3 regions of the Citricoccus sp. NR2 genome follow, and region 2 is predicted to be linked to each of the others. Evidence: riboswitches for the same ligand, from Rfam matches in the RefSeq annotation. Region 2 holds a riboswitch; each other region holds the start of a gene.
The links. A riboswitch is a leader RNA that binds a small molecule or an ion and turns the genes downstream of it on or off. The one in region 2 is predicted to bind S-adenosylmethionine.

Region 1 (5,713 bases), 640 kb from region 2:
GGTCCGGATAGGTGGCGGCCCATTCCAGAGCCCGGGCGCCGCCCATCGAACCGCCCAGCACGGCATGCCAGACCCGGATTCCGAGGGCATCCGCCAATCGGGCCTCGGCGTGCACGGCGTCGCGGATGGTGACAAACGGGAAGCGCGATCCCCAGGCCCGACCGTCATCGTCGAGACTCGAAGGACCGGTGGAACCGTCGCAACCGCCGAGCATGTTCGCCGACACCACGAACCACTTTTCGGTGTCGATGGGGCGGCCCGGACCGACCAGGCCCTCCCACCAGCCGGGTTCGTCCGAGGCGTCGGAGGCGGCGACATGGGAATTACCGGTGAGCGCGTGCTCGATCAGGATGGCATTGCTACCGTCGCTGTTGAGCTCGCCCCAGGTCTCATAGGCCAGCCGGATCTGCGGGAGCTGGCCGCCGGTCTCGAAATCGAAGCGGCCGAGATCGGCGTAGCGGAGTCCGCCCTGCAGGTCTAGTGCCACCGCACTGTTGTCAGCGGTGTTGGTGGTGCTGCTGGTGTCACTGCCGGGCATCGGGTCCACTCCGATGGTCATGTGTTCCTGCTTCTTTCGCCGTCTGGTCTGGGATATTGGTCACTCTCGAATCGGACCCTCAGGCCTTAACGGCCGCGGTAAATCCGGCCTCGAGATCGGCCAGAATATCGTCGACATGCTCCAGCCCCACCGAGAGTCGCACCAGCCCCGGGCCCACCCCGGCGGCGCGCCGCTCATCCTCGGTGAGCTGAGAATGGGTGGTGGACGCCGGGTGAATCACCAGCGAACGGGTGTCGCCGACGTTCGCCACGTGCTGGTGGAGCTGCAGCGCCTCCACGAAAGCCTGCCCGGCCGCCACTCCGCCGTCGATCTCGAATGCCACCACGGAACCGGCACCCCGCAACAGTTGCGATGCCCGCTCGTGCCACCGGCTCGACGGCAGACCGGCGTAGGCTACCGAATGCATCTGGGGGTGAGCCTCAAGATATTCGGCAACCCGTTGGGCGTTGGCGACATGACGTTCCATACGCAGGCTGAGCGTCTCCAATCCGAGGTTGAGAATGAACGCGTTGAACGGGCTGGCCGACGTGCCCAGGTCACGCAGCAGCTGCGTGCGGATCTTCAGGATGTACGCGACGTTGGCGCCCAGTGCGCCGTCGGCCCCGAAATCACGACCGAACACGATGCCGTTGTAGGACTCATCCGGTTCATTGAAACCGGGGAACCGTTCCGGATCGGCGGTCCAGTCGAAGTTGCCAGAGTCCACAATCACGCCGCCCAGGGCGGCTGCGTGCCCGCCCAGGAACTTGGTGGCCGAATGCACGACGACGTCGGCCCCGTGGTCAAAGGGTCGCACCAGGTACGGGGTGGTCAGGGTGGAGTCGACGATGAGCGGCACCCCGGCGTCGTGCGCCACCTGAGCCACCCCGGCAATGTCGAGCACATCGGCGCGCGGATTGCCCAACACTTCACCGAACAGCGCCTTCGTCGTCGGCTGAACGGCCGAACGCCACTCGTTCAGATCGTCCGGATCCTGCACGAACGTGGTGGTGATACCCAGTCGGGTCAGGGTGTGTTTGAACAGGTTCTGGGTGCCGCCGTACAGCGAAGCCGAAACCACAATATGGTCCCCGGCCCCGGCCACGTTGAGGATCGCCAGGGTAGTGGCCGACTGCCCCGAGGAGAGCAATACCGCGCCCACCCCACCTTCGAGCGCGGCGATCTTGTTCTCGACGGAGTCGGTGGTCGGGTTGGTCAGGCGCGTGTAGATGGGGCCGAGCTCCTGCAGGGCGAAACGTCCCGCGGCAGATTCGGTGGACGGGAAGCTGAACGACGTCGTCTGGTAGATCGGCAGCTGGGTGGCTCCCGTGGTGGGGTCGTTGGTGATCCCGGCGTGGATCTGTTGGGTCTCGAACGACCAGTCTGCTGAAGGGGACATGATGGCGGCTCCTGTTCTGTCAGGGCCATCACCATCGCCGCTCCGAGGCCGAAGAGGCGGTCCGCGATGGCCCGCGCTTGCGGTCGAGGGGTTCCTCGATCGCCTGGTCCTCACCCGGGGCACCCCACCGCGGTTGGAGGGTTGCCGATCAGCTAGCCGGGGCTTGTCGCTGACACTCGTGACCTGGATGTCATTGTGCCAGAATGCACCGCCGGTTTCATCTCGCCGGCGGTCACGGGCGAGACGCGGCGTCATCTGCAGGGGCGGGTTCGGGGTTGATACCGTATTTCCGAGAAACCGGACAAACCCGGCAAACCCGACGACGCGCGGGGCACCGGGGTCGGTGACAGTGCTGAAGGAAAGAGGGGCGGGGAACCGATCATGACGAACACACCCGCCGCGCACCAACCCGCCGATTCCTGGGAGATCCCATGGGAACGGATCGTTCAGGGGCTGCCCGCGGCCCGCCTGGTGCCGCAACTGACCGGGCTGGCCGGATGTGAGTTGGCCGAGCAGGCTGAGCTCACCGCGCCAGGAACAGACTCCGGGGCCGGAACGGCGGGCATCCGAGTCGTGATTTCCGCGCCGCCCGGTAGCGGCAAGACCACGGTGGTGCCACCGGCGCTGGCTGCAGTGTCGGCGGGCCGCGTCGTCGTCACGCAACCGCGCCGGATGGCCGCCCGAGCTGCCGCGCGTCGTCTCGTCTCTCTCAGCGGTGCGCAGTTGGGCCGCGAGGTCGGCTACACGGTGCGCGGGGACCGACACGTTTCGGCTGCCACGCGGGTGGAGTTCGTGACGACCGGGGTGCTGCTGCGTCGGCTGATCGCGGACCCGGAAGCCAGCGGAATCGGCGCCATCGTGCTCGACGAGGTCCACGAGCGTCACCTGGACACCGATCTGACCTTCGCCTTGGTGGAACAGCTGGGTCAGCTGCGCCCGGAGCTGCATGTGGTGGTGATGTCGGCAACCCTCGACGTCGGACACTGGGCGGAGTTGCTGGGTGCACGGGTGCTTGAGGTGGCCACCGAACCGCATCCGCTGCAGGAGATCTGGGCACCCTGGGGAACGCAGGCGCAGCGCAGTCTGGATGCCCGCGGAGTCGCACCCGGTTTTCTGGATCATGTGGCCGACGTCGTCGTCGAATATCAGCATCTGCACCAGTACCCGCATACCCCCGTTGGTCCCGATCGCCCCGGTGACACCCTGGTGTTTTTGCCCGGCGCCCGTGAGATCGACCGGGTGGCGGCCCGGCTGGGTAGCGACCCGCGCCTGGCGCCCGATACCGCGGTGCTGCCTCTGCTGGGGTCGATGCCGGCCCGGGAACAGGACCGGATTCTGGCCCGCAGTACCGACACTGCCTCGCAGTTTCCCCGGCGCATCGTGTTGGCCACCAATGTGGCGGAATCGGCGCTGACCGTGCCCGGGGTGCGGCTGGTGGTGGACGCCGGTCTGGAACGGGCCTTGCGGGAGGATTCCCGGCGCGGGGTATCTGGGCTGATCACCCTCGGCGCGTCCAAATCCGCCATGGTGCAGCGCGGTGGGCGTGCCGCCCGCGAGGCGCCCGGCACGGTGGTGCGCTGCCTGAGCGAGGCCGAATACGCGGCACGGCCGGCCCACACTGCGCCCGAAATCCGCACCGCAGGACGCAACGAGCTCGGCCGGGCACTACTCGACGTCGCCTGTTGGGGAGCCCCGCGCGGTGCTGGCCTGCGGCTGCCGGACCCGTTTCCGACGGCGGCCGCCGATCGAGCCGAGCAGCGCCTGCAAGAACTGGGCGCGGTCCACGACGACGGCACCCCGACGGAGCTGGGTGCGCGGATGTCCCGACTGCCGGTGGACCCCCATCTGGGCCGGGCCCTGCTCGACGGGGCAGAGCTGTGGGACGCCCGGGTGGCGGCCGAGGCAGTGGCCACCCTGGCCGCGGACACGCGTGCCCCGGGGGCCGATCTGATGGCGCGCTACCGGCAGCTGCGCTCGGATCCGGGCTGGCGTCATGACGTCGATCGGCTGGCCCGGGCCGCGGTGGTGGCGGAGGACCTCGCCCCGCAGTCGACGGGACACGACGACGCCGGAGGACCTCTCGACCAGCATCACCTTCACCACGACGCACTCGGTCTGATCACCGCGCTGGCCTACCCGCAGCAGATCGCCCGACGCCGGGACGCCGAATACCTGCTCGCGTCCGGCACCGCGGCCCGGTTGCCGGCGTCGTCGTCGCTGATCGGGGCCGAATGGATTGCGGTGGCCGAGCTGAGCCTGCACGGCGACCATGCGGTGATTCGCGCCGCCGTCGAGCTGGATCCCGAACACGCTGAGTTAGCGGCGGGCCCTCTGCTCGTGGACGAGACAGTGGCCCGCTTGGACGCTGCCTCCGATACTCACCGCCGGGTCACCGCCCGCCGAATCCGCCGTCTGGGCGCCATCGAACTCAGTTCCACCCCGGTGCCGCCACAGCCCGAACACGCCCGATCCGCCGTCGTCGCCGAATGGCGCGAGACCGGGGTGCTCGCCCTGGTGCAGCGCGCCGGAGCATCGGTGGCCACCCTGCGGAATCGGCTGGGCTTCCTGCATCGCGTGTACGGCGCCCCCTGGCCCGAGGTGACCGACGCCGCACTCACCGCCACCGTGGAGGACTGGCTCGGCCCGGAAATCGACCAGCTCGCCGCCGGTGCCGCCGAACGCTCACTGGACCTCCATTCCGCGCTGCGCCGGCTGCTCCCCTGGCCCGAGGCCGCCCGGTTCGACGAGCTCGCCCCGCTCCGGCTGACGGTGCCCTCGGGCTCGCAGATCACCTTAGACTGGCCGGCCCCCGAAGACCACCCCTCTCAGAACAATCCCGACGCCGACACGCCGGCCCCACCGGTTCTCGCGGTGAAACTGCAGGAGTGCTTCGGCTGGCGCACCGGGCCCACCGTGGCCGAGGGCCGGGTTCCCGTGCTGTTGCACCTGCTCTCCCCTGCCGGACGACCCCTGGCGGTCACCTCGGATCTGAACTCATTTTGGGAGAACGCCTATCCGGCCGTGCGAGCGGAAAACCGTGCCCGCTACGCCAAACATCCCTGGCCGGAAGACCCGTGGACCGCCGTCGCCACCCCGCGCACGAACAGTGCGATGCGGAGAATACCTCCTAGTTGACGCCCGTTAAACGCTGAGCCTGGACTCATGAGACCCGCCCCACTGGACGTGGCACGATGAGATCATGATGCGTTTAGACCATGTTTCCTACGCTGTCGGACCCGAGGGGCTGGACGCCACCGTGGAGCGCATCAGCTCCGCGCTGGGGATCGACCGCGTCAAGGGCGGGGTACATCCGCGTTTCGGCACCCGCAACGCCCTGTTCCCGATGACCAACCGGCAGTACTTGGAGATCGTTGAGGTCCTCGACCATCCCGCGGCTGATTCGGCGCCGTTCGGTCAGGCCGTGCGCGCCCGCAAGGAAATGGGCGGCGGCTGGATGGGCTGGGTCGTCGCCGTCGACGATTTGGCACCGTTCGAGGAGCGCCTGGGCCGCGGCGCCGTGCCCGCACAGCGGAAGTTCCCGGATGGTCGCGAGCTGACCTGGCGGCAGATCGGCATCAAGGGCCTCATTGCGGACCCGCAGCTGCCCTACATTCTGCGCTGGGACGACGGCACCGAGGATCTGCATCCTTCCCAGGCGGCTGCACCGGAAGGCTCCATCGAGCAGATCACCATCGGCGGTTCCCGGGATCGGGTACGCGACTGGCTGGGTCTGGATCAGCCCGAGAAGTCGGTGCAGGATGTGGACGTGGAGTTCG
Region 2 (5,713 bases):
GACCGTCGGCGTCCAGGTGCCCTGGCCCAGACCTTGAGCGGATTCCGCATAGGCGTCACCTCAGACCGACGCAGTGAAGAGTTGATTTCCGCTTTCGAACGGCGGGGCGCAGACGTCATCCATGCCCCGGCTTTGCGCATCGCTCCACTGACCGAATCCAGCTCCCTGCGACAGGAAACGCAATCGGTCATTGACGCCAAGCCTGATTATGTGATCATCTGCACCGCCTACGGCATGCGCCGCTGGACTGAGGCCGCTGATGCCGACGGACTGGGACCCCAGCTGCGCACGGTCTTGGATGCCGCCAGCATCCTGGTCCGTGGAGCCAAGGCACGTGGAGCCGTCCGCGCCGCAGGCTTCGACGATGACGGGTCCGCGGAGGATGAACGCACCTCCACCGTCGTCGATATGCTGTTGCGCCACAACCTCACCGGGCGGACGGTGGTCCTGCAGCTGCATGGGATGCCCTCAGACAAGGACGAGTCTCGGATCCAGGACGCTGGAGCCCGGGTGATCACCGTGATGCCCTATACCTGGACCGCCCCGGATGAAGACTCCGATCTGTTGGGACTCATTGACGCGGCGATCAACCAGCGGCTCGACCTGGTCACCTTCACCTCAGCACCTGCGGTCGAGGCGTTTCTGGCCGTGGCCTACCACTACGGAAAACACCAGGCACTCATCCATGCGCTGAGCACTGAGGTAACTGCGGTGGCGGTCGGACCGGTGACTGCCGCTCCGCTGATAGCCGCCGGGGTCCAGCCAGTGGTCCCGCAACGGTGGCGGTTGGGCGCAATGATCCGCACTGTGTGCGAACACTTAGACCTCCATGGTGTGCACCGAGTGGACACTCGGCACGGACCCCTGGAAATCCGCGGAGACAAGGTGCGGCTGGGCCTTGGCGAAACTGCGCATGAAGTTCGTCTGGCAGCGGGACCATTGTCATTGCTGCGCGTGTTGATGGAGGCAGGCCCCGCCGTGAGTTCGCGTCAGGAGCTTCTGGCCAAGCTGCACAACTGCGATTCAGGACATGCCTTAGAGACCTGGGTCTGGCGCCTGCGCAAGGCGTTCGACGGGATTCCCCTCGTGGAGACGGTAGTCAAGCGCGGGTATCGGCTGGCTCGGTGAACTGAGCCGACCTCACAGTGGTCGGCGAGGCCGGTGAGGAGACGTTTGCACCGCAGAAATCGTCCCCACATCGGCAGGTAATGGGCGTGGGAGAGACTGAAGTTGGTCGCAAAGACCACAGAAGAGACCGTTGACCTTGGAAGGTTCAAATGTCCTATATCAAACCCTCAGACTTGGTCGGCCGGATGGTCGAAGCAGGTGCGCAGAAGACGTTTATGTCCACCAGGGACACCTTGGTCCGAGCCTACATGGGTGGCGCCATTCTGGCCCTGGCCGCAGCTTTCGCCATCACCGTGACCGCGCAGACCGGCAGCCCACTGCTCGGTGCCCTTCTTTTTCCTGTGGGATTCGTGCTGTTGTATCTCATGGGCTTCGACCTGCTCACGGGAGTCTTCACCCTCGTGCCGCTGGCCCTGCTGGATAAGCGCCGCGGTGTCACCGTGAGATCGATGTTCCGCAACTGGGGGTTGGTCTTCTTGGGGAACTTCGGTGGAGCAGCCACCGTCGCGGTGCTGATCACGATCAGTCTCACCATGGGTTTTTCCACCGCTCCCAACGAGGTCGGGACAGCGCTCATGGAGATCGGACACAACCGGACCGTGGGCTACGCCGAATACGGCGCCGCCGGCATGCTGGCCCTGTTCGTCAACGCGGTGATGTGTAACTGGATGGTGTCCACCGGAGTGGTGGCGTCCATGATGTCCGACAGCGTCTCTGGCAAAGTCATCGGGATGTGGTTGCCGGTGATGCTCTTCTTCTATATGGGATTCGAGCATTCGATCGTCAACATGTTCCTCTTCCCGACCGCGCTACTGCTGGGAGGTGACTTCACGGTGGTCGACTACATCGTCTGGAACGAGATTCCCACCGTGGTCGGGAACCTCGTTGGCGGCCTGATCTTTGTGGGGTCGAGCATGTACCTAGCCCACCGCCGCCCTCGACTCGCCCGGCACGCAGTGGCCCTGACTCAGACCTCGCGCCCAGCGGCCCAGGCGAAGTCCGCGGCAGAAGCGCTGCCAGTATCCGACGTTCAGTCGGCATCGCAAGAACAGTCGGCATCGGAAGCCCAGCCACTTCCAGAAGACCAACCGGCGTTGTCTCGGGGCTGAGGCACGGGCCCGGTCTGTGTGGGTGTTCTGCTTCTGCCAAAGCGCCCGCTATAGGCCGGGCACGGGGCCGACGAACGGTGGCGGGACGTAAGGGTCCCGTGATGCCTGAGTCGAAGCGGACCCTGCGAAGTCCAGCGATTTCTGCGTGGCGCCCATGCTGGCAGATCAGCAGTCCTAAGGTGGAGAATCTGCAGATAAAAAGACATCGATCTAAGTCAGACGGGATTCACCGAATTTCGACGGCCATGTCTTGTGACGCAGCAAGTGACGCTCGGCTTCACGGTGGAACCCGCACGATCAGCCTGCGTGACCGGCTTCACGTGCTACCCATTTCGTCACTGTGGAGCTGAGGCACAGCCTCGGTTTGTAGACTGGAATCTGACCATCCCGAGCGGCCGAGAGATCTGGATCGACGACGCCGCAGCAACCCTGCCGTGACCATTCGCGGGCGAGGGTGCTACCGCCAGAAACGATGGAAAGAGGTTTTCTCCCGTGTCTTCAGCACCCACCGATCACGCCACCGTCACCTGGCCCGCAGGCTTGGCCGCCGAACTCTTCGAGACGCAGTACCAGCATCGTCCGCAGCGCCAACCAGGCCCCCTGCCCGCGGAGATCGTGGATGCCGCCGATGCCGACGTCCATCCGGGACGCCCGGCCGAGAAGCTGCATGGCGGACGCGGTGACGGCCAGCCGGTGGACGAGGCCCGGCGCATCGCCTTCTGGGAGGCAGCCGCCCAGCGCCTGGACTGGGAGACCCCCTTCGACACCATCCACTCCTGGACAGCCCCGAACCCTGCCAAAGAGCGCGGCCCGGTGATGGAGTGGTTCACCGGCGGGAAGCTCAACGTCGCAGTGAACTGTGTGGACCGCCACGTCGAGGCGGGCCGCGGCGACACCGTCGCCCTGTACTTCGAGGGCGAGCCTGGCGACCGCCGCGCCGTCACCTACGCGCAGTTGCAGAAGGAAGTGAACCAAGCCGCCAACGCGCTGGAGTCCTTAGGGATCGGCCGCGGCGACCGCGTGGTCATCTACCTGCCCGTACTGGTGGAGACCGTGGTCATCACCCTGGCCTGCGCCCGTATCGGCGCGGTGCACTCCCTGGTCTTCGGCGGCTTCTCGGCGGAGGCGCTGCGCTTCCGGGTGGAAGACACCGGAGCCAAGTTGCTCGTCACCACCGACGGCCAATTCCGCCGGGGCCAGGCCGTGCCGGTGAAAGCCAACGCCGACGAAGCCGTCTCCGGCGAGAACAACATTGAGCACGTGCTCGTCATCGACCGCACCGGCCACGCCGACAGCATTAACTGGGTGGACGGCCGGGACGTGTGGTGGCACGATGTGGTCACCACCGCCTCCGAGGAACATACCCCCGAGTTCTTCGACGCCGAGAATCCGCTGTTCATCATGTACACCTCCGGCACCACCGGCCAACCCAAGGGCCTGGTGCACACCTCCGCCGGCTACCTCACCGCCGCCTCCTGGACATTCGACTACCTCTTCTCCAACCCCGACGTCACCCAGCGCGATCGTGACGTTCACTGGTGCACCGCCGATTTGGCTTGGGTCACGGCCCACACCTACGAGCTCTACGGGCCGCTCTCCAACGGCGCCACCCAGGTGATTTACGAAGGTGTGCCCAACGCCCCGCACCCGGGCCGACATTTCGAGGTCATCGAACGCTACGGGGTCACCAGCTACTACACCGCCCCCACCCTGCTGCGCTCTCTGAAGGGCTGGCACGCCCACGGTATCCCCGCCGAATACGACCTCAGCTCCATCCGGCTCATCGGCACCGTGGGCGAAGCGGTCAACCCCGAGGCCTGGGGCTGGGCTCGGTCTCAGATCGGCCGCGATTCCCGCCGCATCGACGATCCCGCAGACCCGTCGGTGGGCGTGCCCATGGTCGACACCTGGTGGCAGTCCGAAACCGGGGCCACCGTGATTTCCCCACGCCAAACCGACACCCGGTTCAAGCCCGGCTCCGGCTCCCGCCCGCTGCCCGGCATGGCCACCGCCGTCGTCGACGATGACGCCCAGCCCACCCCGGCGAACGTGCAGGGCAAGATCGTGGTCACCCGCCCCGTCCCTTCCATGGCGCGCACCGTCTGGAATAACCCATCGCGGTTCTTCCACTCCTATTGGAAGGATTACGTGGAGCAGGGCTGGTTCCTGGCTGGCGACGGCGCAAAAATCGACGACGACGGCGACATCTGGATCCTGGGCCGTATCGACGACGTCATCAACATTTCCGGGCACCGCCTCTCCACCATCGAAATTGAGTCCGCCCTGGTCACCCACCCGCTGGTCACCGAGGCCGGGGTCTGCCCCGTGACCGACCCGAAAACCGGCCACGCTGCGGTGGCCTTCGTGGTGGCCCGAGACGGATTCGGTACCGACGGCGCATCCGGCGCCGAAGAGGCAGCAGCCGAGCTGCGGAACCTGGTGGCCAAGGTGATCGGACCGGTGGCCAAGCCCCGCGATGTGGTGTTCGTCCCCGATGTCCCCAAGACCCGCTCCGGAAAGATCATGCGCCGGCTGCTCACCCAGCTCTACCAGGACGACACGCTGGGCGACACCACCAGCCTGCAGAACGAGCCCTGCGTGGCCCAGATCGCCGAGGTACTGCGCCAGCGCTGATCCAGCTGAGGATCGTCCCGAACTCACGTGCCTCAGCTGCAACGTTGATGAGTCCTTACAGCACCGGAACCATTCCTCCGTCGACTCTGAGCGTTGTCCCCGTGACGAACGCTGACTGCTCACTCGACAAGTAGGCCACGGCAGCGGCGATCTCTTCGGGGCGCCCGAGACGTCCTGCTGGGATCTTTGCTACCGACTCAGCCAACACCTTCTCGGCCGGTACGCCCCGACGCTGTGCCGTTGATTCGTCAACCTGACGTACGCGATCTGTCGCAATCCTGCCTGGGAGCACCGCGTTCAACGTCACACCGTCAGAGGCAACTTCAGTGGCCAATGTCTTCATCACCGACACCAACGCCGGCCGCCCCATGTTCGACAAAGCCAAGTTATCCAAGGGCGCGACAACGCTGGACGAGCTAATCAGCACGATTCGTCCCCACCGTCGCTCTTGCATTCCAGGTAGGAGCTCCTGCATCAGTGCCTCCGGCGCCACGACCAGCGATTCCAACGCCTCACGTACATCGTGAGTTCCCTGCCCTACAGCAGGGCCCGCGTGCGGCCCAGGGCCATTGAGAACCAGAATATCGATGTGGTCCAGTTCCTTAAGGGCCTGCCGCGCAAGATCCACGGCACCGTCAGCAGTCGTCAAATCACCGCCGATACCAATAGCTGATTCCCCCAGTTCGGCCGCTTTCGCTTCCGCTCGAGCGTGGTCACGACCGTTGACGGCCACCCGAACGCCTTCAGCGGCCAACGCTTGTGCACTGGCCCATCCCAGCCCCTTGGTAGACGCGCACACCAGCGCTGTCCGACCTTTTAGTCCTAAATCCATGATTTCCTCT
Region 3 (5,713 bases), 1.1 Mb from region 2:
TGGGTGTGCTGCTCGCATTGCGTGGGGCGGCCTCGGTGGTATCGCGTATTTTCCTGCCGATGTTGGTGCGCCGCTTCCGGCGTAGCCACCTGGTGTTGGTGTCGCTGTTTGTCTCGGCCCTGGCCATCGCCATGGTGCCGTTCACTCTGCAACTCGACGGCGCGTTCTGGGCAGCCGGGGTGCTGATTTCGCTAGGCGGTCTCACCCTGGGGTTGGGTCAGCCGTTGTCGATGACGCTGATCTCTCAGGCGGTGCCGTATGCGTGGCGCAGCCCGGCGTTGGCGCTGCGGCTGATGACGAACCGGGTGGGCCAGGTGGTGTTACCGGTGGCCGCGGGTGTGGTGGCCGGGCCGTTGGGGCCGGGCGGCGGCGTGTGGTTCGCCTGCGCGATGCTGGCGGTCTCCGGCACGGAACGGTTGATCAATCACCGCACCGGACCGAACGACGAGAACCGAGACGCCGACTCGAACTAAGCGGGAGCTCAGTGGGACCGCGGTTTAGCGGTGGTTGCCGCCGCCGCGGTGACGGTTGGTCCAGGCGAGGAGCCCGGCGGCGATGAGCAACACGATGGCGATCAGACCCACCGGAAGCAGCCACCCCGGGGCGGCCATGCGCGCCGGATCCTGCTGACCCGCAGCCTCGGCATCGGAGGCGTCCGGCTGGGCGTCGGCCTCGGTGGCGCTGGTGTTCTCTGGCTCCGGGCTGGGCGGGACGCTGGTGACCGACACCGTGGCGCTATCGGTCGCGGTGGGTGCCTCGGTGCCGTCGTCGCCCGTGCCATTATCGCCGTTCTGGTGCGGCGGCACCGGAGCGAAGGGGCCCTGATAGCTGGTGTTGCCGCCCGAATTTCCGCCGGAGTTGTTCCCGCTGTCGCCACCGGGGAACCAGGGGGTTCGCGTGGTCACCGAGGGCAAGGGCTCCGGGACAGTCACCGTCTGCGTGGCGGTCTGGGTCTGGGGTGCGGTGGGCGTGCGGGTGGTTGGCTCCGTGCGCGTGGGCGAGGGGCTCGGGGACTGTGTGGGGCTAATAATCTCCGTGGGCGTCGGGGATTTTGTCGGGCCGAAGATCACCGTCACGTTGCACGATTTCCGGGTTCCGTCGGCATCGGTGACCGTCAGATTGAAGTAGTCCTGGTTGCTCGTGTAGGAACTCGGTGCTCTATACACCGCAGTGGTGCCTTGAACCTGAACGCTTCCCCCCGCGGAAGGCTTGTCAACCGTCATGGTGACCGGTTCGGCTGCATCACCATTGATCTGGACTTTGATGGTGACTTCTTCGCCAGGTTCCAGACTGGCACCATCATGCACGGGACAATCCAGTTCGAACGACGGCGTGGAGGGCGCCACGCTTGGAGACTGGGTGTCGGACTCTTCTGCGGCGTCGGATTCGTTCTCGCCGGGGGTCACGGGAGCGGTGGTGCCGAGCGCGGTGGAGGCCCCGGTATCCGGGGACGCCGACAGCTGGCTGTACTCAACCTGATCGAGCTGTCCGCTGGATTCCTGCTCGGGACTCGGCTGCTCTGGGGTGGCCAGAGCGGTGCCGGCGGGTAGAACGAGGAGGAGCCCGAGACCGAGGCTCACACCGGCACGACGGCATGAGGTGGTGGAGAAGGTGCGTGGACGCGACATGCGAAAGCACCTCCTGTGGTCTCGGCCGATCGACGCGGGCAGACGCGTCGGCGAGATTCGCACACGGTAGGAGCGCGCCAAACACGTTTATCACATCGTAACAATCGGGCCTCTTAGAGAAAAAGACCTGATCGGGCCGGGGATGAACTTTACTTCGGTTACCAGCTGGCCTTCAGTAGGCGTTCACTGGTGGGCGTCGCGTCCGCGGAGCTCGTCGAGCTGACGGCGCTCCTTCTTGGTGGGACGCCCGGCGCCGCGGTCCCGACGGGGTACAGCGAGCAGGTGCCGCGGGATCGGCTCGGGGGAGTGATCCCGATAATGCTGCACGGCCACCGGGGCTCCCACCCGCTTGGCGATCAGACCGGTGACCTCGAGAATCCGCTCTCGGCCGGGCTGACGCAACCGCACCGTATCGCCGATGTCGACCGGTTGGGCGGGCTTGGCTGGAGCGTCGTTGACCTTCACGTGACCGCCCTTGACTGCCGCCGTGGCGGCGGAGCGGGTCTTATACATACGCACCGCCCACAGCCAAGCATCGAGACGGGTGCGGGTCATGCGATCCAGGGTACCCGCTTACTCATTGCCTTCGGCTGTGCGCAGGTTTCGGAACGCGGAGCGGTGGAACACCAGCGGCTCGGCGGCGTCGGTGTCGGCGGAGACCCCGTGCACCTGGAGCAACACCATGTGGTGGTCGCCAGCGGGTAGCTCGGCGTACACGGAGGTTTCCAACCACAGGGCGGCGTCATCGAAGAACACGGCACCCTGTTCGGAGACCTGCAGGTTCTGGCCCTCGAAGCGGTCACCGTTCTTGGAGGCCAGCTGGGTGCACACCCCGGTCTGGGATTCGCCCAGAATCGAGACGCCGATGCGCTCGGCGTGACGCAGTCGCGGCCAGGTGCGGGAGGTGTTCTGCACGGCGAAGGCCACCAGCGGCGGATCCAGGGACACGCCCACAGTGAAGGACGAGGCGGCCAGGCCCTCCTTGACTCCGCCCGCGTAGCCGGCGAGTGCGGCCACCCCGGAGGGGAACTGGGAGAACGCCTGGCGCAGGCTCAGGGCGGAGACGTCATCAGAGAGTCCGACGCGGGTCTCGGGGAAGTCGGTGGTGTCGTTCTTCTGGGCAAAGGTCACAGCAGACATATCAGCCTTTCTGGAAGGCGCTTCCGCCACCGTGGGCGGCGGAGACGCGGTACTTGCCGGCCGGTGGACCCGGTGGCCGAATCATCACCTGGAGCACCCCACTACGCGAAGAGGGTTGCCGTCCCGTTAGCCAGGGCTACGCACGGGAACTCGTGATTCTGATGTTCAGAATAGGTGCGATGAGGCGACGGGGTCAACGTCGTCTGCGCCACTATGTCCCTAGATGACGGGGCAACGTCATCTGGCGACGTTCGTGGACGTTTGCGCAGACATCAGTCGAAGCGGATGTCGATGGCGTCGCCGTGGGCGTGCAGCCCCTCGGAGTGAGCCAGCGCAACAATTCCGCGCTGCAACTCCTTCAGGCCGGTCTCCTGATACCGGATGCGTTGCTGCAACCGCAGGAAACTGACCGTGTTCAGGCCCGAGGAGAATCGTGCTGAGCCGGAGGTGGGCAGCACGTGGTTGGACCCGGAGGAATAGTCCCCCAAAGGCACCGGGGAGTACGGGCCGACGAATACGGCGCCGGCGTTGCTGATGTTGGCCAGCACCGCCTCGTTGTCGTGGGTGTGGATTTCCAGGTGCTCGGAAGCATAGGCATTGGCGACGGCGATGCCGGTATCCAGATCGTCCACGATGAGCACCCGGGACTGCGGGCCGGTGAGTGCCTGCCGGATCTGCTGCTCGAGGGTGGCGCCGGGCACCTGGGCCTCGATTTCAGCGACCACCTGATCGGCCAGTTCGGCGGAATTCGTGATGAGGACCGAAGCGGCCATCGGGTCGTGCTCGGACTGGCTGATCAGGTCCGCGGCCACCCAAGCGGGGTTCGCGGAATCATCGGCCAGTACCGCAATCTCGGAGGGACCGGCCTCGGCGTCGATGCCCACCGTGCCCAGCACGGCCCTTTTTGCGGCGGCCACATACACATTGCCGGGCCCGGTAATGATGTCTACGCCCGGGCAGCCTTCCACACCGTAGGCGAGCATGGCGATGGCCTGGGCGCCGCCGGCGGCATACACTTCGTCGACTCCCAACAGGGCGCAAGCAGCGAGCACCACCGGGTGCGGGTCACCGTGGTGATCGCGCTGCGGCGGGGAGGTCACCGCCAGCGAAGACACCCCGGCAGCCTGGGCGGGCACCACATTCATCACCACTGAGGACGGGTATACGGCTCGGCCGCCGGGCACGTAGAGGCCCACGCGTCCCACCGGCACCCAGTGGTTCTCCACCACGGCACCCTCACCGAGTTCCACCGTGGAATCGGCCGGGCGCTGGGCGGCGTGCACCAGCCGGGCCCGGCGGATGGATTCTTCTAGGGCGGCCCGCACGTCGGGGTTCAGCTCGTCGAGGGCCCGTTGTAGTTTCTCCGGGGCCACCCGTAGCGAGGTCGGGCGCACGCCGTCGAACCCTTCACCGATCTCCAGCACGGCGGAAGCACCCTCGGCGCGCACCCGCTCCAACAGGGGGCGCACCGTCTCCACGGCCGCGGTGACGTCCACCTCGGCGCGAGGCAACACAGACTCCAAAACCTCCGCGGTGATCTCGGTGCCGCGTAGGTCAGTGATCGTGAGCATGGGTCCTCCGGAAAATTGTCAGACGGCGTGATGGAGCAGAGTCGGTCAGAGCTGTGTCCAGTTTAAACCTCGGGTGGGCAGTGCGTGAGAATCCTCTCGCAGTGGGGTGCTGTTCAGCATCATGTCAGTTCGATCTGGCACAGTAGAACCATGACGCTTGTTGACCGACTTTCTGCGCTGCCCTCATCAGGTACCGTCTCGACGCTGCTCACCGCGGCCACCGAGGAGCCCAGCTCGTCTGAGACACTTGGGCCGACCGTCCCCCAAGGGGTGCAATCCACCGGCGAGGAGACCATCGAAGCGGTGGGCCCGGTGCTCGGGCTGGTGATCAATGTGTTGGTGGCGGTAGGTATCGCGCTCGCCGTCGTCATGGTGATTGCCCTGGTGGCGCGGGTGGTGCTGCACCGCCGCCCGGAGACTTTCCCCCGCATGCTGCGCCTGCTGGTGCCGATCGCCGCGGTGCTCAGTTTCCTAGCGGCCCGGATCGCCGTCAGCATCTCCGACCAGACCGAGAGCTGGGTGTGGATGGTCGGCTTCGCGATGTTGATTGGTCTGGCCGCCTCGGTAGCGTGGCTGGCCATGCGCATTCTGGGCATCGTGGAGCGCCAGGTGTTGTCCAAGTACGGGTCCGACGGCATTGATGACCGACGTGACCGCAAGGTGCAGACCCAGATGCGGCTGATCAAGCGGATCCTGGTGGCGGTCATCATCGTGATTGCGATTTCCGCGGTGCTGCTCTCCATCCCGTCGGTGCGCGCGCTCGGCGCCGGTATTCTCGCCTCCGCCGGTCTGATCTCCGTGGTGGCCGGCCTGGCCGTGCAGTCCACCCTAACCAACGTGTTCGCCGGTGTGCAGCTGGCCTTCACCGATGCTGCCCGCGTCGGGGACGTGGTGCAGGTCGACGACGTGTTCGGCAACATCGAGGACATCACCCTGTCGTACGTGGTGGTCAAGATTTGGGACGGGCGCCGGGTGATCTACCCCTCCAGCTACTTCACCACCACCCCCTTCGAGAACTGGACCCGTACCGGGTCGGCGCTCTCGGGCACCATCGAGTTTGACCTGGACTGGCAGGTACCGATGCAGCCATTGCGCGCCAGACTCCTGGCGCTCCTGGAATCCACGGACTTGTGGGATGGCCGCGACGCCTCCATGCAGGTCACCGACGCGGTGGGCGGTATGGTCCGCGTCCGCGCGGTGGTCTCCGCCCGGAACTCCGGCGATTTGTGGGATCTGCGCTGCCTGGTGCGCGAGGACCTGGTCGCGTTCATTCACGCAGATTACCCCGAGGCTCTCTACGCGGTGCGTTACAACGACAACGACAAAGACAAAGACAACGACGACGAAGACGAGCTGGACGAGGTCAGCCCGACT

Region 1: another riboswitch for S-adenosylmethionine. It lies ahead of O1A05_RS13885 (O-acetylhomoserine aminocarboxypropyltransferase/cysteine synthase family protein); the one in region 2 lies ahead of acs (acetate--CoA ligase).
Region 3: another riboswitch for S-adenosylmethionine. It lies ahead of O1A05_RS06650 (flavin reductase family protein); the one in region 2 lies ahead of acs (acetate--CoA ligase).

Annotation. Positions count from the first base shown of each region.
Region 1 is NZ_CP115154.1:2,945,010-2,950,722, forward strand. It holds gene metX (homoserine O-acetyltransferase MetX) at 1-559, opposite strand, end outside; gene O1A05_RS13885 (O-acetylhomoserine aminocarboxypropyltransferase/cysteine synthase family protein) at 618-1,937, opposite strand; SAM riboswitch class IV at 2,006-2,121, opposite strand; gene hrpB (ATP-dependent helicase HrpB) at 2,319-5,072, shown strand; gene O1A05_RS13895 (VOC family protein) at 5,137-5,713, shown strand, end outside.
Region 2 is NZ_CP115154.1:264,360-270,072, forward strand. It holds gene O1A05_RS01260 (uroporphyrinogen-III synthase) at 1-1,128, shown strand, start outside; gene O1A05_RS01265 (formate/nitrite transporter family protein) at 1,278-2,237, shown strand; SAM riboswitch class I at 2,617-2,716, shown strand; gene acs (acetate--CoA ligase) at 2,901-4,871, shown strand; gene O1A05_RS01275 (SDR family oxidoreductase) at 4,927-5,713, opposite strand, start outside.
Region 3 is NZ_CP115154.1:1,410,201-1,415,913, forward strand. It holds gene O1A05_RS06635 (MFS transporter) at 1-473, shown strand, start outside; gene O1A05_RS06640 (hypothetical protein) at 498-1,628, opposite strand; gene O1A05_RS06645 (RNA-binding S4 domain-containing protein) at 1,812-2,183, opposite strand; gene O1A05_RS06650 (flavin reductase family protein) at 2,202-2,768, opposite strand; SAM riboswitch class IV at 2,813-2,926, opposite strand; gene hisD (histidinol dehydrogenase) at 3,041-4,339, opposite strand; gene O1A05_RS06660 (mechanosensitive ion channel family protein) at 4,490-5,713, shown strand, end outside.